DNA from 2 places in the Kitasatospora sp. NPDC088861 genome. Region 2 is predicted to be linked to the other one. Evidence: predicted binding sites of a transcription regulator. Region 2 holds the regulator's gene; the other holds the start of a gene.

Region 1 (10,439 bases), on a different contig from region 2:
AGCAGGTGGGTGACCAGGCGGCCGAGCCGCTCGGTCTGCTCCAGGGCGGCCCCCAGGGTCGCCGGATTGGGCTGGACGACGCCGTCCACCACGTTCTCCAGCACGGCGCGCAGCGCGGCGATGGGCGTGCGCAGCTCGTGCGAGACGTTGGCGACCAGCTCGCGGCGGTGCCGGTCGGCGGCCCCCAGATCGGCGGCCATCTGGTTGAAGGTGGTCGCCAGTTCGCCGATCTCGTCGCGCGAGTTCACCTCGACCCGGCGGCTGTAGTCGCCGGAGGCCATCGCGCGGGCGGCGGCCGTCATCTCGCGCAGGGGGGCGGTCAGCCCGTGCGCGAGGAACTGCATGAAGAGCAGCGAGGCGATCATGGAGAAGACCATGATGATCCGGATCTGGGTCTCGGACCGGATCGCCACGACCACCATGCCGGTGGCCAGGAAGACGGAGACGATCACCAGCAGGGCGAGCTTGCCCTTGATCGAGCGGACCGGGTCGAGCGGCCGGATGTCGGCCCAGACCCGGCGGGCGGCGCGGGCGGCCAGCGTCTGCGACCGCGTGCCGCCGGTGTCCCCGTTGCGTTGCTGTGGAAAGGTCATTGGTCCCCTGTGATCCCCGCGTACGTCCCCCGCGTGGTGCGCGGCAGTTCGGGACACGGGCCCCCCGGAGGCCCGTCGCCCGAGGCTCGCCGCTAGGAGAGCGGGGCCTCCAGCGCGTACCCGACGCCGTGGACGGTACGGATCCAGCTCGCGCCGATCTTGCGGCGCAGCGCCTTGACGTGGCTGTCCACGGTGCGGGTGCCGGACGCGTCCGTCCAGTCCCAGACCTCGGCCAGCAGCTGCTCGCGGGTCAGCACGGCGCGCGGCTGCGCGGCCAGGCAGGCGAGCAGGTCGAACTCGGTGGGCGTCAGGTGGACGTCGCCCGAGGCGAGCCGGACCCGGCGCTGCACGTGGTCGATCTCCAGCTCGCCGAAGCGCAGCGAGCCGAGCGCGGGCGTGCGGGCCGCCTGCTGGGCGCGCTCGACGCGGCGCAGCAGCACGTTGACCCGGGCGGCCAGTTCGCGCATCGAGAACGGTTTGGTCATGTAGTCGTCGGCGCCCACGCCGAGGCCGACCAGCAGGTCCGTCTCGTCGTCGCGCGCGGTCAGCATCAGCACCGGCACCGGGCGCTGCGCCTGGATCCGGCGGCACACCTCAAGGCCGTCGAAGCCGGGCAGCATGATGTCGAGGACCACCAGGTCCGGCTGCCAGGTGTGGAAGCCGTCGACCGCGCCCGGCCCGTCGTGGGCCACGGCGACCTTGAAGCCCTCCGCGCCCAGCCGGGCCGCGATCGACTCCGCGATCGTCGGCTCGTCCTCCACCACCAGCACTCTGCGTTGGCTGCTCACCGTGCCGCCGCTGTGGTTGTTGTCCTGCTGAAGTTCTGTCACGGTCACGCCACCGCCCCCAGGGCTGCGGGCCGGCCACCTGTGGGGATGGCGGGACTCCGCTCGTAGTCTTGTTCCGTCGTGGACTGTGCCGGGTCCGCCGTCCCGTCGTGCGTGCGGGTCGGCGGGCGGATTGTCGCCCGCCCACTTCTCCCGCGCACTTCGCAGCGTACGGACAGCGGATGCCTCCCGGCAGGTGGACCGGACGTTTCCGGCCCGTGGGCCGGCTGTCGGGCCGCCCTCGGAGCCCACTGCACGAGTGGGCACGGGCCGATACCTTACCCGGCGATTTTTCTCTGCGTAACGGTACGTATGCAGTCGAGTTGACGCCAAGTCGCCGGTCAGAGCCCCTGTCGGCGCGCTCGCCGAAAGAAGGTCTGGACCAATATCAGGAATCCGGTCGACCGGTTTCCTGACGGTCTTCACCGGCTTTTCTCAGATGCCTCTCAGAACCTCGACGTAACGTGGCCACGACAACGCCCCCGCAGGGCGGGATCCGCGGCGCGCGCCGGTACGTTGGGCACCTGGGTGAGGGGCCGGTGGCTGCCGGCGTGGAGCGGAGGGCGGCATGGCTGGACTGCGGCGAGGTGCCGGACGGGTCGGGGCGCCGCCCGCCGGCCCGCCGTACGGGATGCTCCGGCACGGTCTGCGCACCGGCGTCGTCGAGTGGCTGCTGGCGCGGGTGCCGACACCCCGGCGAAACCCCTTCACCCTCGGCTATCTCGCCGTGGTGGGCGCCACCACGACCTTTGCCAAACTCGCCGATCCGGAACTCGTGCAGCGGCTGCAGGAGGCCTCCAGTTCCGACGGCCACAACCTCCTGCAGCACCCCCTGCGCGCGCTGGTGCTCAGCGGCTTCTGGGTGGCCGGCGAGGTGTGGATGCCGTACCTGTGGGGATTCGCCGTCACCCTCGCGCCGCTGGAGCGCCGGATCGGCCCCGCCCGGGCGGCGGCGGTCTTCGCGATCGGGCACGTCACGGCCACGCTGCTGTCCCAGGGCGTGGTGATCACCGCGGTGGAGACCGGGCGGATGGAGGCCGGGGCACTGGACTACCTGGACATCGGCGTCAGCTACGGCGTGCTCACCTGTCTGGGCGCGGTGGCCGGGCTGCTGCCGTGGCGCGGGCGGCTGGTCGCGCTCGGCGGCGCCGGGCTGCTGATCGCCGAGCAGATCCTCACCGAGCGGGACCTGGTCACCGCCGTGGGGCACCCGGCCGCGGTGCTCACCGGGGTGGCGCTGTGGCGCTGGCTGCGCCGGGCCCAGGCCCGCCGGCCGCGGCCGAAGCCGCGGACGCGCCGGGTCGAGGCGCCGGCCGCGGGCTCCTCGCCCGCGCCGGGCGGCGCTCCGGTCCTGGACGTGCGCTGACCCTTCCGGGTGTCGCCCCCGGGCGCTTTTGACGGCACTTCCCTCGCCCTCCCCCTGCTCGCTCCACACCCGCTCCTGTTCGCTCACGGCGAACGCCGCCCCGGGAACATCCGGCGCGCGCCAGGCCTTAGTCAGGTCGACTCAACTTCACTGACTGGGGAGAGATCATGGCATCGACGTCCACACCGCTCACCCTGCCCGTGCTGCCGCTCGACGACGAGGTCGTCCTGCCGGGCATGGTCGTCCCGCTGGACCTCAAGGACACCGAGGTGCGCGCCGCGGTCGAGGCCGCCCGCGCGGCGGCCACCGGCACCGGCAAGCCGCAGGTCCTGCTGGTCCCGCGGGTGGACGGCTCGTACGCGGCGGTCGGCACCCTGGCCACCGTCGAACAGGTCGGCCGACTGGCCGACGGGGAGCCGGCCGCGCTGGTGCGCGCCGTGCGCCGGGTCCGCATCGGGGCCGGCACCACCGGCCCCGGCGCCGCCCTCTGGGTGGAGACCACGCCCTTCCGGGAGTCCTCGGTGGACACCCCGGTGGCCGGCCGGGCCGCCGAGCTGGTCAAGGAGTACAAGGCGCTGTCCACCCAGTGGCTGCGCAGGCGCGGCGCCTGGCAGATCGTCGACCGGGTGGCCCAGATCGAGGGCGTCGGCGAGCTCGCCGACAACATCGGCTACGCGCCCTTCGCCACCGCCGAGCAGAAGCTCAAGGTGCTGCTGGAGGCCGACCAGGTCGCCCGCCTGGAGTACGCGCTGACCCTGCTGCGCGACCACCTCGCCGAGGAGGAGGTCAACGACACCATCCGCAAGGACGTCGAGGAGGGCGTGGCCAAGCAGCAGAAGGAGTTCCTGCTCCGCCGCCAGCTGGAGGCCGTCCGCAAGGAACTGGCCGAGCTCAACGGCGACCCGGCCGACGAGGAGGGCGACTACCGCGCCCGGGTCGAGGCCGCCGACCTGCCCGAGAAGGTCCGCGACGCGGCCCTCAAGGAGGTCGACAAGCTGGAGCGGGCCTCCGAGCAGTCTCCCGAGGGCCCCTGGATCCGCACCTGGCTGGACACCGTCCTGGAGCTGCCCTGGAACGAGCGCACCGAGGACGCGTACGACATCGCCGGCGCCCGCGCCGTGCTGGACGCCGACCACGCCGGCCTGGCCGACGTGAAGGACCGCATCGTCGAGTACCTCGCGGTGCGCAAGCGCCGGGCCGACCAGGGGCTCGGGCTGGTCGGCGGCCGGCGCGGAGGGGCGGTGCTGGCGCTGGTCGGCCCGCCCGGCGTCGGCAAGACCTCGCTCGGCGAGTCGGTGGCCCGCGCCATGGGCCGCACCTTCGTCCGGGTCGCGCTCGGCGGCGTCCGGGACGAGGCCGAGATCCGCGGCCACCGGCGCACCTACGTCGGCGCGCAGCCCGGCCGGCTCGTGCGGGCGATCAAGGAGGCCGGCTCGATGAACCCGGTCGTCCTGCTCGACGAGATCGACAAGGTCGGCTCCGACTACCGGGGCGACCCGGCCGCCGCCCTGCTGGAGGTGCTGGACCCGGCGCAGAACCACACCTTCCGGGACCACTACCTGGAGGTCGAGCTCGACCTCTCGGACGTCGTCTTCCTCGCCACCGCCAACGTGCTGGAGGCCATCCCCGAGCCGCTGCTCGACCGGATGGAGCTCGTCCGCCTCGACGGCTACACCGAGGACGAGAAGGTCGTCATCGCCCGCGACCACCTGCTCCCGCGCCAGCGCGAGAAGGCCGGACTGGGCGGCGACCAGGTCAGCGTCGACGAGGCGGCGCTGCGCCGACTGGCCGGGGAGTACACCCGGGAGGCCGGCGTGCGGAACCTGGAGCGCTCGATCGCCCGGGTGCTGCGCAGGATCGCCGCCCAGGCCGAACTCGGCGAGCGCGAACTGCCCGCCGCGATCGGCCCGGACGAGCTGCGCGCCCTGATCGGCCGGCCCCACCACGTGCCGGAGGCCGCCCAGGCGCCGGCCGAGCGGCGCACCGCCGTCCCCGGCGTGGCCACCGGCCTCGCCGTGACCGGCGCCGGCGGCGACGTCCTCTACATCGAGGCCTCGCTCGCCGACGCCGAGACCGGCGGCACCGGACTCACCCTCACCGGGCAACTGGGCGACGTGATGAAGGAGTCCGCGCACATCGCGCTCTCCTACCTGCGCTCGCGCGGCGCCGAACTGGAGCTGCCGGTCACCTCGCTGCGCGACCGCGGCGTGCACCTGCACGTCCCCGCCGGGGCCGTCCCCAAGGACGGGCCGAGCGCCGGCATCACCATGACCACGGCGCTCGCCTCGCTGCTGTCCGGCCGCAAGGTGCGCACCGACCTGGCGATGACCGGCGAGGTGTCGCTGACCGGGCGGGTGCTGCCGATCGGCGGGGTGAAGCAGAAGCTGCTCGCCGCCGACCGGGCCGGCGTCACCACGGTGATCATCCCCAAGCGCAACGAGGCCGACCTGGACGACGTCCCGGCCGAGGTGCTGGAGCGGCTCACCGTCCACCCGGTGGCGGACGTGCGGGAGGTGCTGGAGCTGGCCCTGGAACCGGCCAAGGTCCTGGCCGCGGCGGCCTGACCCGGCCGCGCCGGGTCGACGGGCGGACCGACGGGAGGATCGACGGGAGGATCGACGGGAGGACGGCGTCTGCGCGTGCCACACTGCGGAGATGCCGTCCCCCACGCAGCGCGCCCTGGCCCGGGTGCCGGCCCGGCTGCGTCCGTTCCTGGTGCGGCACCGCAGGCTGGTGAAGTTCCTGCTGGTCGGCGGCGCCTGCTTCACCCTCACCCTGGTGATCGACTTCGAGCTGAAGTTCACCGTGCTGGAGCGCAAGCCGGTGGTCGCGCTGACGATCGCGACCGTGATCTCGACCGTCGTCTCCTACGTGCTCAACCGTCGCTGGGCCTTCCGGACGGCCGGGCACCCGCGCGAGGCACTGCTGTTCTTCCTGGTCAGCGCCATGGCGATCGCCGTCAACGACCTGCCGCTGGCACTCTCCCGCTACGCCCTGGACCTGCGCGAGCCGTACGTCGGCCCGTTCGCCCAGGAGACCGCGGACTTCCTCAGCGGGATGGTCGTCGGCACCTTCGCCGCGATGCTGTTCCGCTTCTGGGCGATGCAGCGGTGGGTCTTCACCCGGCCCGCCGAACGGGCGCACCCTAGGTACGAACCCGGTTACGCTGCACCCGAGATGCCACGGGATGCGCCATAAGGCCGTGAGGTGAGGGTTATGCGCGGGGAACCGGACGCGGTTCGGAGCGGGCCCGCCAGCCAGCAGGGGATGCGCCGGGCCAACCTGGCCCTGGTGCTCGGGGTGATCGCGCGCGCCCCGCGATCCCGGGCCGAGGTGGCCGCCGAGACCGGCCTGACCAGGGCCGCCGTCTCCTCGCTCGCCGAGCAGCTGATCGCCGGCGGCCTGGTCGTCGAGGAGGGCCCGGCCGCGCCCAGCGGCAAGGTCGGCCGCCCCGGCACCGCGCTCGGGCTCAACCCGCTCGGGCCCGGCGGCCTCGGCGCCGAGATCGGCGTGGAGCACCTCGGCGCCTGCGTGGTCGACCTGAGCGGCGAGGTCCGGACCTGGCGCCGCCGCGAGGTCCGCAACCGGGGCCGCCGGCCCGCCGCGGTCATGGCCGACCTCGCCGAACTGCTGCACGCGGCCGTCGCCGAGTCGGGCCTGCGCCCGGCCGGGCTGACCCTGGCCGTCCCCGGGCTGGTCGGCACCTCCGGCGGGGTGCTCCAGCGGGCCGCCAACCTGGGCTGGCGGGACGTCCCGCTGGCGGCCGAACTGCGCCCCGCGCTGCGCGCGGCCGGCGCGGCCGAACTGGCCGAGCTGCCGGTCGAGGCGGACAACGAGGCCAACCTGGGCGGGCTGGCCGAACGGTGGCTGGGCGGCGGCCCGGAGGACTTCCTGTACGTCTCGGCCGAGGCCGGCGTCGGCGCGGCGATCGTGGTCGGCGGGCGGCTGCTGCGCGGGGCGCGCGGCTACGCGGGCGAGTTCGGCCACGTACCGGTCCACCCGGACGGCCACCGCTGCGCCTGCGGCGCGCACGGCTGCCTGGAGCAGTACGCGGGGGAGGCGGCCGTGCTGCGGGCGGCCGGGCCGGCGGGCGCGCGGGGCGACTGGGTGACGCTGCTCGCCGGGCGGGCCGGGGCCGGGGACGAGGCGGCCCTCGCGGTGCTGGCCGGGGCCGGTTCGGCGCTGGGCATCGCGGCCGCCGGGGCGGTCAACCTGCTGGACCCGGCCGAGGTGGTGCTGGGCGGCGGCTACGCCCGGCTGGCGTCCTGGCTGCTGCCGGCGATGCGGGCCGAGCTGGCCGCCCGGGTGACGGTGCGGCCCTGGTCGGACGAGCGGCTGACGGTGTCCCGGCTGGGCCGGCGCGGGCCGCTGCTGGGCGCCGCGGTGGGCGTGGTGCGGGCGGTCGTCGCGGACCCGGGCCGGTTCGCCGGCGGCTGACTCCCGGCCCGGGACGCACCGGAGCCCCCGGCCGGGCGGCAGGGGGCTCCGGGTGAGGAACGCGGGGGATCAGGCCTCGGAGGACGCCTCGGCGGCGACGATCTCGCGGCCGCCGGAGCGCGGGCCGCGCAGCACGGCCAGGTAGGCGACGCCGATGCCGATCAGCGCCCAGACCACCAGGACCACGATCGGCATGCCCAGGTTGGTGGAGCCGAAGTAGGCGATCGACTTGGTGGCACTGGTCCCGGCGCCGTTCGGGATCAGCGAGCCGATGGCCCGCCAGAACGGCGGCATCATCGGTGCCGGGTAGACGCCGCCGGCGCTCGGGTTGCCCAGCACCACGAAGATCAGCACCGCGACGCCGATGCCGATGACGTCGAACAGGCACTGCAGCGCCATGGTGAACGCGCCGACCGTGAACACCACCAGGGCGCCGATGCCGGTCAGGGCCAGGATCGAGCCGGGCAGCGCGTCCAGCACCGGTCCGGCGATGATCGTGCCGCCGAGGCCGGCGCCGACCGAGTACAGCGCCAGCACGCCGAGGCGGATCAGCAGGCGGTGGACGTTGGCGGGCTTGGAGCCGGCGCTGATGCCGAGGATCGAGGCGACCAGGTAGCCGCCGACGCACCAGCCGATGACCAGGTAGAACGCGGAGAGGCCGTTGGTGTCGCCCTTGGCGAGCGGCACGACGTCCTCGACCTTGACGGTGCGGCCCTGGGACTTGTCCAGCGCGGTGGTGATGGACTCGGCGGCCTTGGCGGCGGAGGTGCCGCGGGCGCCGCCGACCAGCAGGGTGTCCTCGGTGCCGGTCGGGTTCACGACCAGCGCGGCGTAGATCTTCTGGTCCTTGATCTGCTGGGTGGCCGTCTCGGCGTCCGGGGCGGTGACGGCCTTGACGGCGTCGTCCGGCACGGATTCCAGCCCCTGGACCAGCTTGGGGGTGACCTGCGGCGGGGCGACCACCGCGATCGACAGCTCGTGCGGGGCCGGGTGGTGCAGCGCCCCGACGTACGAGGTGATGAAGCCGAGCTGCAGCAGCAGCACGCCGATCACGAGCAGTGCCGCACGCGGTGTGACCGCGCCCTTCAGTTCAGCGACGAAACCCTGCCCCGGGGCGGCCATCCACATCTCCTTGTGTATTGGGGGAAAACGGATACTTCATACCATGAACTAGTTGGCTTGTCGCACCCCGCGCGCCGCGTTCCGGCCAACGCGGCTGCGGGATACTGGCGCGGTGAGTGACGAGGAATCCCTGCTGGCGGTGGAGCGCGAGGTCGCGCTGATGTTCCGGCGGGGCCGGGCCCGAGTGGCGGAGCTCTCACGCCGGGTGCACCCCGAGCTGGAGGGGATGGCCTACAGCATGCTCGGCTACATCGAGCAGGCCGGGCGGGTGCGGGTGACGGACGTCGGCGTGCACTTCGCGGTCGGCAAGGCCACGGTGAGCCGGCAGATCCGGGCGCTGGAGGAGCTGGGTCTGGTGGCCCGGGAGACGGATCCGCTGGACCGTCGGGCCGCGCTGGTCTCGCTGACCGAGGACGGGCGGCGGCGCTACCTGGCGGCCCGGGACGTCCGGATGCGGCGGGTGCGGGAGCTGCTGGGTAGCTGGTCGCCGGAGGACGTGGACCGCTTCGCGGTGCTGCTGCACCGCTTCAACGACGTGATCGGGGATCCGCCGGCGGAGTGACCGGTGGCCGGGCCCCGGGGCGGGGCCGGTCCGCGGCGGTTGGGGCCGGGCCCGGGGCGGCGGCTGGGGCGAGGCCTTTACTTGGGCTTGAAGAAAGTTGCCTTAGTCAACCATCGGGCCTATGGTTGCGTAAGGCAACGATTTTCCCTGCCCGCGCACCCCCGCCCCCCGCTCACTCCTCCCGCCGAAGGACCCAGATGACCGTCACAGCCGAGGCGACCGTCGGAGCCGCCGTCGACGATCAACCGATGACCCACCGGCAGGTGATGGAGGCGCTGTCCGGCCTGCTGCTCGGCCTCTTCGTGGCCGTGCTCTCGTCGACCGTCGTCTCCAACGCCCTGCCGCACATCCTCACCGACCTGCACGGCGGCCAGTCCGCCTACACCTGGGTGATCACCGCGGCCCTGCTGACCCTGACCGCCTCCACCCCGATCTGGGGCAAGCTCTCCGACCTCGTCAGCAAGAAGCTGCTGCTCCAGATAGCCCTGCTGATCTACATCGCCACCTCCGCCCTGGCCGGCCTCTCCCAGAACACCGCCGAGCTGATCGCCTGCCGCGCCCTCCAGGGCATCGGTGCCGGCGGTGTGGTCGCACTGGGCCAGATCTGTCTGGCCGCGATGGTCCCGCCGCGCGAACGCGGCCGTTACAGCGGCTACTTCGGCGCGGTCTTCGCGCTGGCCACCATCGGCGGACCGCTGATCGGCGGCGTCATCGTGGACACCTCGTGGCTGGGCTGGCGCTGGTGCTTCTACGTCGGCATCCCGTTCGCGCTGGCCGCGATCCTGGTGGTGCAGCGCACCCTCAAGCTGCCGGTGGTCAAGCGCAAGGCGAAGATCGACTACCTGGGCGCGCTGGTCATCACCGGCGCCGTCAGCCTGCTGATGATCTGGATCACGCTGGCCGGCACGAACTACGACTGGCTGTCCTGGCAGACCGCCGCGATGGTCGGCGGCGGCCTGCTGCTGGGCGCCCTGGCCGTGGTGATCGAGCGCCGCGCCGCCGAGCCGATCATCCCGCCGGACCTCTTCAAGTACCGCACCGTCACCCTGGCCGCGGTGGCCAGCGTGCTGGTCGGCGTCGGGATGTACGGCGCGACCACCTTCCTCAGCCAGTACTTCCAGCTGGCCCGCGCCAAGTCCCCGACCATGGCCGGCCTGATGACCCTGCCGATGATCCTCGGCCTGGCGCTCGCCTCCACCGTCGCCGGCCGGCTGATCACCAAGTACGGCAAGTGGAAGGCCTACCTGGTCGCCGGCACGGCGCTGCTCGCGATCGGTTTCGGCCTGCTCGCCACCGCCCGCGCCGACACCGACTACAAGCTGCTCTGCGTCTACATGGCGATCACCGGCATCGGCCTCGGCCTGACCAGCCAGAACCTGGTGCTCGCGGTGCAGAACACGGTGCCGCGCCACGAGCTCGGCGCGGCCAGCTCCGTGGTGACCTTCTTCCGCACCATGGGCGGCGCGATGGGCGTCTCCGCGCTCGGCGCGCTGATGAACAGCAAGGTGACCCACTACCTCGCGGAGAACCTG
Region 2 (10,439 bases):
GGATCCGGAGAGGTCACCCGGCCGCTGCCGCGCACGTCCTTGAACGCGGCGAGCAGGTCCTTCGCCGTCGCGCCCTGCCGCGCCAGCAGTTCGGCGACCGGCCCGCCCTCGGCGGCCAGGCCGACCATCAGGTGCTCGGTGGAGACGTACTGGTCGTCCAGGTCGTCGGCGCGCTTGCCGGCCTCGGTGAGCACCGCGAGGGTGTCCCGGGAGAGCTGCGGCGCGGCGACCGTCGAGCCCATCGCGCTGGGCAGGGCGGCCAGCTGGCGGCGGGCCTCGGCGTCGATCCGGGTGACGTCCGCCCCGACCGCCTCCAGCAGCGGCCGGGCGATGCCCTCGGGCTGCTCCAGCAGGGCGATCAGGATGTGCACCGGCTTGACGTCCGGGTTCCCGGCCGCGCCCGCCTGCCGGATCGCGGCGGACAGGGCGTCCTGCGTCTTGGTGGTGAACTTGCTGGCGTCCACTGCTGGGGGGTCCTCCCTCGTCGTCCTTCAACGCTGCTACGTACAGCATGCACTAAGTTGAGTCTATTCCGCTCAAGTTCTTACGCCCGTTCCGCGCGTTCCACCCGTTCCACCCGTTCCACCCGTTCCACCCGTTCCGCCCGGGGCGGCCGCTGCGCGCGGGGCGTCCGGCGGGTCAGCCCCAGCAGTTCCCGGGCCGGCCCGCTCGGCCGCTGCCCGGCCGGCCACACCGCGCGCAGCGGCCGTCGCAGGTCCAGCCCCTCGGCCAGCGGCACGGCCACCAGCCGCCGGACGGCCAACTCCTCCATCACCGCTAGCTCGCTCAGGCAGACCGGCCCGGCCCCGGTCATCGCCGCCGCCTTCAGCGCGGTGGACGAGGCCAGCTCCAGCCGGGGCCGCACCGTGCCCCCGTACGGCGCCAGCGCCATCTCCAGCACCTCCCGGGTGCCCGAGCCCGACTCGCGCAGCACCAGCGGGGTGGCGGCCAGCTCCGGCCCGGTCAGCGGCGCCCGGCGGCGCGCCCACGGGTGGCCGGGCGCCACCACGACCACCAGCCGGTCCGCCGCCACCACCGCGCCGGCCAGCCCGGGCGGGGTGGACGGGCCCTCGACGAAGCCGAGGTCGGCGTCCCCGGCCAGCACGTGCCCGGCGACCTCCGCCGAGTTCGCCGTCCGCAGCGTCACCGCCGTGCCCGGACTGGCCTCGGCCAGGGCCAGCAGCCAGCCCGGCATCAGGTACTCGGCGACGGTCAGGCTGGCCACCACCCGCAGCTTGGCGTCCCGCCGCTCGCGCAGCGCGTCGATCCCGGCGTCCAGCGCCTGCGCCGCCTCCACCACGTGCCCGGCCCACTCGACCACCAGCCGACCCGCCTCGGTCGGCCGGCTGCCCCGGGGCGAGCGCTCCAGCAGCGGGACGCCGATCTGCCGCTCCATGCCCTTGATCCGCGCGCTGGCGGTCGGCTGGCTCACGCCCAGTTCGGCCGCGGCCCGCCCGACGCTGCCCAGCCGGGCCACCGCGAGCAGCAGTTCCAGGGCGCCGAGCTCGGGGACGCGGGGGGAGAGGGCCATAGGTCCAGGCTATGTCCTCATAGAACCCGGGGCGCTACCGGAGCCCGGCGCGGGGCGGCACGGTGGAACCATGTCCACCCTGGCCGATGCCCGCCCGCTCACCCGCCCCTCCCGTTCCTCCCGCCCCTCCCGTTCCTCGCTGGGTACCCGCCTCGACCTCGCCCAGCTCGGCCCCAACTGGTACGCCGCCGTCATGGGCACCGCGATCCTGGGCAACGGCGCGGCCGTCCTGCCGCTCCGGCTGCCCGGGCTGATCGGCTTCGGCGAGGTGATGTGGGCGCTCGGACTCGCGGCCCTGCTGGTGCTGGGCGCGGCCCGGCTGGTCCACCTCACCCGGCACCGCGAGGCCGCCCGCACCCAGCTGCTGGACAACCCGGCCACCGCCGTCTTCTACGGCTGCCCGCCGATGGCCCTGCTCTCGGTCGGCCTCGGCACCCTGCTGCTCGGCTCCCGGGTGATCGGCACCGGCCCCGCGGTCGCCGTCGACGCCGTGCTGTGGGGCGTCGGCACCCTGTACGCGCTGGCCGTCGCCGGCGGCATCCCGTACCTGATGATCACCCGGCACCCGGTTTCCGCCCTGGAAGCCAACCCGACCTGGCTGCTGCCGGTGGTCGCCCCGCTGGTCGCCTCCGCCACCGGCCCGGCCCTCGTCCCGCACCTGCCGGCCGGGCTGCCGCAGCAGGCCATGCTGTACGCCTGCTGGGCCCTCTTCGGGATCGGCCTGCTGGCCACCCTGGTGCTGCTGCCGGTGGTCTTCACCGGGCTGTTCCACAGCAAGCTGCCCACCCTGGTGCTCACCCCCTCGCTGTTCCTGGTGCTCGGCCCGCTCGGCCAGTCCGTCACCGCCGTCCACCAACTCGCCGACGCCGCCCGCCCGGTGCTGCCCGCGCTGGCCCCCGCCATGCTCCCCTTCGCGGAGCTGTACGGCGTCGCGGTGCTCGGCGTCGCGATGCTCTGGCTGGCCGTCGCGCTCACCGCCAACCTGCGCGCCCGCCGGGCCGGCATGCCGTTCGCGATGACCTGGTGGGCGTACACCTTCCCGATCGGCACCTGCGTCACCGGCGCCTCCGCGCTCGCCCGGCACACCGGGTTCGGCGGCTTCACCGCGATCGCCGCCGGGCTCTACCTGCTGCTGGCCACCGCCTGGGTGCTCGCCGCCGGCGGGACCGCCGCCGGGCTCGCCCGGGGACGCCTGCTGGGGCGTGCCTGACTCCTCCCGCGGCACGCCGCCGTTGCAGGAACCCGCACCCGCGGCCCGACCGCGCACGGCCGACCGACCGTACGGGCGGTGACCACCCGGGCACCGCGCTGGCCTCGGCCTTTACCGGAACCCGGCCCGCCGCTCGACCCCTCCCGCCGTACCCGTCGTGCAGATAGCTGCAATTGCGCGAACCTGCACTCGGGCGACACTTGTTCACCGGCCGTCACGCTGTGAGGGTGGAGTCACGCCAGGCCGTCCGGGCACCGCAGCCCGATGGTGGCGACTTGCTCTTCGGAACTGACCACGGGTGCAACGTCCCGCACGCGTGAAACGGGGGGGAAGAGCGCCGGCCGGGGCGCCATGTGTGGTGATGGCCCCCGGAACCGGAGCCGTCGAGGCGTTGCTGCTCCGCCTCGACGGAAGCGCCTGGGCACGGGCGTGGCGACGTCGGCCCCCAGGACACCCCGGAGTGCGACGGCACCCGGGCCCCGGGGGCCGACGTCGAGCCCGGTACCGTGACCGCCGAGCCCCGCGCCCGACGGCGCGGGCGCGGCGACGAGGGAGAAGCATCCGGCAGGGAGTGTGCGACGTGACGGCGGAACCGGCGGTCGCGCCGCAGCACGGGCAGCCACCGGGCGAGGAACCCGACGAGGCCGCCCGGCAGCTGTACCTGGCGATCCTCGCCCGGGGCGGCCGCATCCCGTTCACCGACACCCAGGACACCGGCCAGGCCGCGCTCCAGCAGCTCGTCGACCTCGGCCTGCTCATCGCCAACCCGATGGACCACTGCTACACCGCCGTCAGCCCGCGCTCCGTCACCGACCGCCTGGGCGCCGAACTCCGCAGCGAGGCGACCAGGCTGCTGGTCCGCGCGGAGAACCTCCCGGGCGCCCTCGACGGCCTCACCCGCGCCTACGACGCGATGCCCCGGCCCTCCGGCCGGGCCGGCGGCGCCGTCCACGTCGAGGGCCACGTCCACATCCGCCAGCGGATCTCCCAGCTCGCCTCCGACTGCCGCTCCGAAGTCCTCGCCGCCCAACCCGGCCACCGCCCCGCTGGCACCCTGCAAGTCGCCCTCCTCCAGGACCTCCACCTGCTCCAGCGCGGCTGCTCCCTGCGCACCATCTACCAGCCCGTCGCCCTCGCCGACCCGCCCGCCCTCGCCTACGTCGAAGAGGTCACCCAGCACGGCTCCCTCATCCGTGTCCTCGACGAGCCGTTCCAGCGGCTGCTCGTCTTCGACCGCACCGTCGCCGTGATCTCCGCCAACGACGACAACAGCACCGCCGCCTTCATCACCGACCCGGCCGCCATCACCTTCCTGGTCGGCGCCTTCGAACGCGACTGGGCCCGCGCCGAAACCGCCGAAACCTCCGCCGCCCTCGGCCCCACCCGCACCATCCCCGACCGGGTCGGCCGGCTCCTCGCCCGAGGCCTCACCCAGCGCGCCGTCGCCACCCGCCTCGGCCTCAGCGAACGCACCGTCGCGGCCCACATCTCCCGCCTCCGCGACCGCCACGGCGCCCAGACCCTCTTCCAACTCGGCTGGCTGATGAGAGGCGCCCGCGATGACCGATGAACCCGGCCCCGCCGAGCGGGCCCCAGCCGACCGGCCCGCCCCGCGCCCGCACCCTCTTCCCCCTCGGCGGGCGGCTCCGGGGGGATCCCCATGACCGACCCGTCGACCTCCCCCCTGCCCGACGACGCCGCCCGGGCGCTGTACCTCGCCGTCGTCGGCAACGGCGGCATCCTCCGGGCGGCCGACCTGACTCCGGGTGACGAACCGGTCCTGGGGCGGTTGCTCGACCTCGGACTGGTCGTCCCGAGGGTCGAGGACGCGGCCTACGCCGCGGTGAACCCGCGTGTCGTCATCGGCCGGATCGGGTCCGAACTGCGTTCCGTGGGTGGCGAACTGCTGGCCAGGGCGGACGAAGCGCCCGAGCGGTTCGCCGAGTTGGCGCAGGCCTTCGACGTCACGCCGCGCCACCCCGAGTGCTCCGTCGATGTCACGTACGTGCACGGCTTCGAACAGATCCGCCTGCGCCTGGCCCAACTCGACGCCGAGTGCTCGCAGGAGATGCTGTCCGCCCAGCCCGGCGGTGCCCGGCCCGTCGAGGGGCTCCCGGACGCCCTCGACCGGATGCGGCGGCTCGCCGAGCGCGGCGGCACCGTCCGGGGCATCTACGAGCCGGCGGCGGCCGCAGACCCGGCGACCGCCGCCTTCGCCGCCGCGTCCGCCGAGATCGGCTGCCGGTACCGGGTGCTGGGCGAGCCGTTCCGGCGGGTCCTGATCTACGACCGGAAGGTGGCCGTCATCCCCGCCGCGTCCGACAACAGCCGCGCGGCCTTCGTCGAGGACCCGGTGGTGGTCGACTTCATGGCCGACGCCTTCGAACGCGACTGGCAGCGCGCCGCCCGGGTCCGCTGGTCCCGTGGCCCGGAAGCCACCGAACCAGCCGATTCCCTGCCCGACCAGGTCGGCCGTTTCCTCGCCCAGGGCCTCACCCAGCGCGCCATCGCCACCCGCCTCGGCCTGAGCGAACGCACGGTGGCCGGCCACATCGCCCGGCTGCGCGAACTGTACGACGCCGAGACGCTCTTCCAACTCGGCTGGCAGCTCCGGTCGGCGGCCGACGCCGCCCGTCGGCGGGTGCCGTGATGCACAGGCGCGGCGCCGAGCGGCCCGACCAGGCCGCACACGACCTGTACCTGCGCATCCTCCGGCGCGGCGGCTGGATCGACCGGGCCGAGGTGGCCGACGCCGACCGACCGGCCCTGGAACACCTGCTCGCGCTCGGGCTGCTGCTCGCCCGGCCCGAATCCGACGTCTGCACCGCCGTCAACCCGCGGACGGTCGGCGACCGGATCAGTGCCGAGCTCCGGGCCGAAGGCACCCGGCTGCTCGTCCAGGCCGCCCAACTCCCGCAGGCCCTCGACGACCTGACCAAGGCCTACGACACGGCCCCGCGCCCGACCGACCGCGCCGGTACGGTGCATCACGTCCAGGGCCTCGGCGCGGTCATCCGGCGGTTCACCGAGGTGGAGGCGGCCTGTCGCCAGGAGATCCTCGTCGCCCAGCCCGGCCGGCCCCGCCACGCCCACCAGTTGGAGGAGGCCCTGGAACGGATCGGCCGGTTCTGCGGCCGGGGCGGCCGGATCCGGGTGATCTACGCACCCGGCGCCGTCCGGGACCAGGCGACCGCCGACCACACCGCCCGCGGCACCGAACTGGGCGCCCGCTTCCGGGTCCTGGCCGAGCCGTTCCGCCACCTGCACATCTTCGACCGCCGGATCGCCGTGCTCCAGTCCGCCGACGACCTCCGGAGCGCGACCTTCATCGAGGATCCGGCGACCGTCGACCATTTCCTGGCCGTGTTCGAACGGGACTGGGCCCGCTCGGGCCGCCTCCTCTGGAGCGCCGACCAGGCGTCCGCTCCCGAGTCGACGGCCCACGAGCAGGTCGGCCGGCTCCTCGCCCAGGGCCTCACCCAGCGCGCCATCGCCGGCCGCCTCGGCCTCAGCGAGCGGACGGTGGCCGGCCACATCGCCCGGCTGCGCGAACTGCACGACGCGGAGACGCTGTTCCAGCTGGGCTGGCAGCTGCGGGGCGCCCGGACGGGGGAGCCCGATGGGTGAGCGCTGTTCAGCCGGTGGCGGCGCTGGTCGGCCAGTAGCCGGCCCGGCCGACGACGGGGGGCTGCTGCCGGGGGACGTTGAACTGCTCACCGGGGGCGGTCCAGAAGCCCTCGCGCAGGGACAGCGCCATGCCGGCCCAGTCGAGCGCGGTCTCCACGGTGTGGTTGAGGGCCTCCTGCGACCAGGTGTCGTCGAAGACCAGCGGCAGGACGGGGGCGACCTGCTCGATGGTGGCGATCAGCGGGTTGTGCGTGATGGCCTCGTCGACGAGGAGGACGATCGGCTTCCGCAGCGCCGACGCCCACCCCAGCTCCAGGCTCACCCCGGCCGACAGCGGCGCCCCGACGTAGGCGAACACGAGGTCCGCGGACTGCAGGGCCCGGAAGTCGGACGGCACCCGGGGCTCCGGCGCCTGCCCGGCGACGGTCCAGGCATCACTGTGGTGCGCGCTGTACACGGCGGCACCGCTGCGGAGCAGGGTGGTACGGAGCGTCGTCAGCCGCGTCCGGCTGGCGAGCGTCACCACACTGTCCGCGGGCCCGGTCAGCCGCATCAGCGGCGCGGCCAGGAACACACGCGCACGCCGGCCCTCGGGGGTCTGTCCGGCGTGCTCTCGCAGGTAGGGCTCACTCATTGTCGACTCCGGGGATAGGTGCCAACCAGGCCGATCGCCCCGTTGGGTGGTGACTATCGGAATGCTGCTGTGCATTCGTTGTGGTCGAAACGAACTAGTCATGGACATGTTGTTTGTGGTGTCCCCGTCTTCCCCCTCCCGCGAGAGGGGTTGGGGAGTGCACTGATCGTCTCTGTCGACCGTCGCCACCGTCCACAGAGCCGTGGTGTCATCTCGATGCCTGGCAGAGAGATGACGCACTGGGGTAGCAGGCCCCCTGGCTTCCGGCATGGGCTTGCGGCATTATGTGGCAGGTTGTTCGAAACAATGGCTGGGTACCCGCGTCAAGTCTTAAACAAAGAGAGGGGGCACCATGTCTCGGATACGCCGGGTGGTGCGGTTTGTCCTGGTTCCAGTCGTTGTGGGTCTGGCGCTTTTCATCAGCAGCGGTTCGAGTCCGGCCGACGACACGATCTGGAACATCGGGGTTTCCCACGATGCGGCAGCGCCGAAGACCATGGCGCTGGCCAATGACACGATCTGGAACTGAGACCGCCGCGACGCTTGGTCAGTGATAGCTGTCGGAGTCGGTCGGAACGCTGTTCCTGGCCAATGCGTACCCGAGTTGGAAGAGCGACTCGACATTGTGCTCGTCGCGCATCTCGGCCAGGTGCCGCGCGAGCGTCCTTTCACTGATGCCGAGTCTGCGGGCGATCACCCGGTGGTTCACGCCTTCGAGCATGAGGTCGATGATCGTCTGCCGCATCCCGGAGACCACCTGCTGCGGAACGGCGCGCGCGCCGTCGAAGTCCAGCGCCCGGCTCCAGTTCCGCTCGAAGATCTCGCTGATCAGGTAGCTGATGACGGCCCGATCGTGCACGAAGGCAGCCAGATTGAGGTCCTCGGCGATGGGGATGACCGCGATTCGGCGATCGATGACGATCAATCGCGTGTAGGGCTCCTCCAGCGTCCGGAACCGCCCGCCGGCCTTGGTTATCGTGGCCACGTATTCCCTGGTGGGAGCGTGGTACCGGGTGCTCGGGTGGTAGATCGTCCTGAGCGTGATGCCCAGGCGGAGGGCTTCGAGGTCGCGGGTGAGGATGCCGGTGAGCGCCTCCGACGGGCGCGGCCCGCCGGGTTGGGCGGCGAGGATCTCCTCCGAGGCGCTGGCGACGATCTGCTGCACCCGCTGGTTGATCAGCACCTTCCCCCGCACGTACTCGATCGCGCCGCCGGCCTGCTCCGGTGAGTGGTAGGCGGCCGTCAGGTCGTGGAGATCGGTGGCGAGGGCCGACGCGCGGGTGAGCAGGTCGAGCGCCTGGCGCTGCCAGGTCACGGAGAGGCTCTCGGACAGCTGCTGGGGGTCGACCGCGACGAGGACACCGGGCTCGTCGGTGTCGGCGACCAGAAGGCCTATGGCCACCAACTCCTCCTGGGCCCCGCCCGCCCTGGCGAGGTCGGAGTCCTTCGGAAGCCGTCCGTTCTCGCGGATGACCGCCAGATACAACTCCCGCGCTTCTTTCGAGAGGACGGAGGGCCCAATCGCGGCGGTACTGGGCTGTTCTCGTCCACTCATCTGCGGGCTCCTTGCCGTGGCCGTGTCTGCACTACCTGCCGGGCACCAATACCGGAATCGCAGTGCAGCATGCCAGATCGGGTGGCATCGGTGAGGGCGGCCAGATTTGTTCGACAGCACTCTCTCACCACGATCAAGCCGCCGGCACCCCCCGGGTGGAGGGGAGCCGGCGGCCGGAGGTGTTCAGCCAAGTCTCAGCGTTTGGGGCGCCAGACGACCAGGGCGCTGGACTGGGTGGGGGGCTGGTAGGGGACGAGGTCGCGGCGGTAGGAGGCGTGGACGGCGGCCTCGCGCTGCTGGAGGGCGCTGGTGGCGCCTTCGAGGGAGTCGACCAGTTCGCCGATGCGGGACTGGAGCGCGGTGACCTGGTTCTCCAGCTCGATGATCCGCTTGATGCCGGCCAGGTTGATGCCCTCGTCCTGGGAGAGCCGCTGGACCTCGCGCAGCTGCTGGATGTCGCGCGCGGAGTAGCGGCGGCCCCGGCCGGCGGTGCGGTCGGGGCTGACCAGACCGAGGCGGTCGTACTGGCGGAGGGTCTGCGGGTGCAGGCCGGAGAGCTCGGCGGCGACGGAGATGACGTACACCGGGGTGTCCTCGGTGAGGACGTACTGCGGCGGGGCGGTGGGCCGCCGGGTGCGGCGGCCGTCGCCGGGCAGGCCGGAGCCGATGCCGGGCAGGCCTTCACCGATGCCGGGGCCGATGGGGCTGTCGGGGATCATCTGGTCGTCACGCTCCCTTCGCCGCCCGGAACAGGGCGGCTCGTGGGTCGTCGGAGGCGGTGGCCTCGCGGTACTGCTCCAGGGCGTTCAGCGCGTCCCCGGTGACGTGCCGCGGCACCACGACCTCGACGGTGACGAGGAGGTCGCCGCGGGTGCCGTCCTTGCGGGTGGCACCCTTGCCGCGGGCGCGCATGGTGAGGCCGTTGGCGCTGCCGGGGGGCAGCTTCAGCTTCACGGCCGGCCCGTTCAGCGTGGGCACCTCGATGGTGGCGCCGAGGGTGGCCTCGGGGAAGGTGACGGGGACGGTGACGGTGAGGTTGTCCCCCTTGCGCCCGAAGACGGGGTGCGGGCCGACGTGCACGGTGACGTAGAGGTCGCCGGGCTGTCCGCCGCGTTCGCCCTGGGCGCCCTTGCCCTTGAGCCGGATGCGCTGGGCGTCCTGGACGCCGGCCGGGATGCGGACCTGCATGGTGTGGGCGGAGCTGGCCCGGCCGCTGCCGTGGCAGTCGACGCACGGGTCGTCGACGATCATGCCGCGCCCGCGGCAGTCCTTGCACGGCTCGGAGAGCGCGAACGCGCCCTGGCCGCGGCTGACGGTGCCGGCGCCGACGCAGGTCGGGCAGACCCGCGGGGTGGTGCCGGACTTGGCGCCGGTGCCGTTGCAGCTGCGGCAGGGGGCCTGGCTGGTCATCCGCAGCGGGACGGTCGCACCGTCGACGGCCTCGTCGAAGGCGAGGGTCACCTCGGTCTCGACGTCGGCGCCGCGCCGGGGCTGGGCCTGCCGGCCGCCGCCGCGGTTGAAGAGCCCGCCGAAGACGTCGCCGAGCCCGCCGCTGCCGGTGTTCTGGCTGCCGCTGAAGAGGTCGCCGAAGTCGAAGTTGTAGCTGCCGTTGCCCTGGCCGGGTCCGCCGGCCCGGAAGCCGCCGTTGGCGAAGAGGCTGCGGGCCTCGTCGTACTCCTTGCGGCGCTTCTCGTCGGACAGGACGTCGTAGGCCTCGGAGATGTCCTTGAAGCGTTCCTCGGCCTTGACGTCACCCTTGTTGGCGTCCGGGTGGAACTCGCGCGCGAGCTTGCGGTAGGTCTTCTTGATCTCGGCGGCGGTGGCGTCCTTGGGCACGCCGAGGACCTTGTAGTAGTCCTTCTCCACGTAGTCCTTGCCACTC

Evidence for each region. The regulator HspR, encoded in region 2, represses chaperone genes until heat shock. The targets are predictions, from matches to a motif close to TTGAGNNNNNNNNNCTCAA.
Region 1: a site for HspR is predicted at 2,913-2,931, ahead of lon (endopeptidase La). Genes of this name have one in related genera too.

The regions. Positions count from the first base shown of each region.
Region 1 is NZ_JBIVJF010000008.1:188,523-198,961, reverse strand. It holds gene ACIP37_RS17195 (cell wall metabolism sensor histidine kinase WalK) at 1-593, opposite strand, end outside; gene ACIP37_RS17190 (response regulator transcription factor) at 686-1,423, opposite strand; gene ACIP37_RS17185 (rhomboid-like protein) at 1,989-2,786, shown strand; gene lon (endopeptidase La) at 2,954-5,350, shown strand; gene ACIP37_RS17175 (GtrA family protein) at 5,442-5,984, shown strand; gene ACIP37_RS17170 (ROK family transcriptional regulator) at 6,003-7,223, shown strand; gene ACIP37_RS17165 (ABC transporter permease) at 7,293-8,345, opposite strand; gene ACIP37_RS17160 (MarR family transcriptional regulator) at 8,458-8,907, shown strand; gene ACIP37_RS17155 (MDR family MFS transporter) at 9,105-10,439, shown strand, end outside.
Region 2 is NZ_JBIVJF010000001.1:511,671-522,109, reverse strand. It holds gene clpB (ATP-dependent chaperone ClpB) at 1-464, opposite strand, end outside; gene ACIP37_RS02255 (LysR family transcriptional regulator) at 545-1,531, opposite strand; gene ACIP37_RS02250 (TDT family transporter) at 1,602-2,741, shown strand; gene ACIP37_RS02245 (LuxR C-terminal-related transcriptional regulator) at 3,322-4,311, shown strand; gene ACIP37_RS02240 (LuxR C-terminal-related transcriptional regulator) at 4,402-5,391, shown strand; gene ACIP37_RS02235 (LuxR C-terminal-related transcriptional regulator) at 5,391-6,368, shown strand; gene ACIP37_RS02230 (hypothetical protein) at 6,376-7,002, opposite strand; gene ACIP37_RS02225 (hypothetical protein) at 7,355-7,531, shown strand; gene ACIP37_RS02220 (hypothetical protein) at 7,550-8,488, opposite strand; gene ACIP37_RS02215 (heat shock protein transcriptional repressor HspR) at 8,752-9,276, opposite strand; gene dnaJ (molecular chaperone DnaJ) at 9,284-10,439, opposite strand, start outside.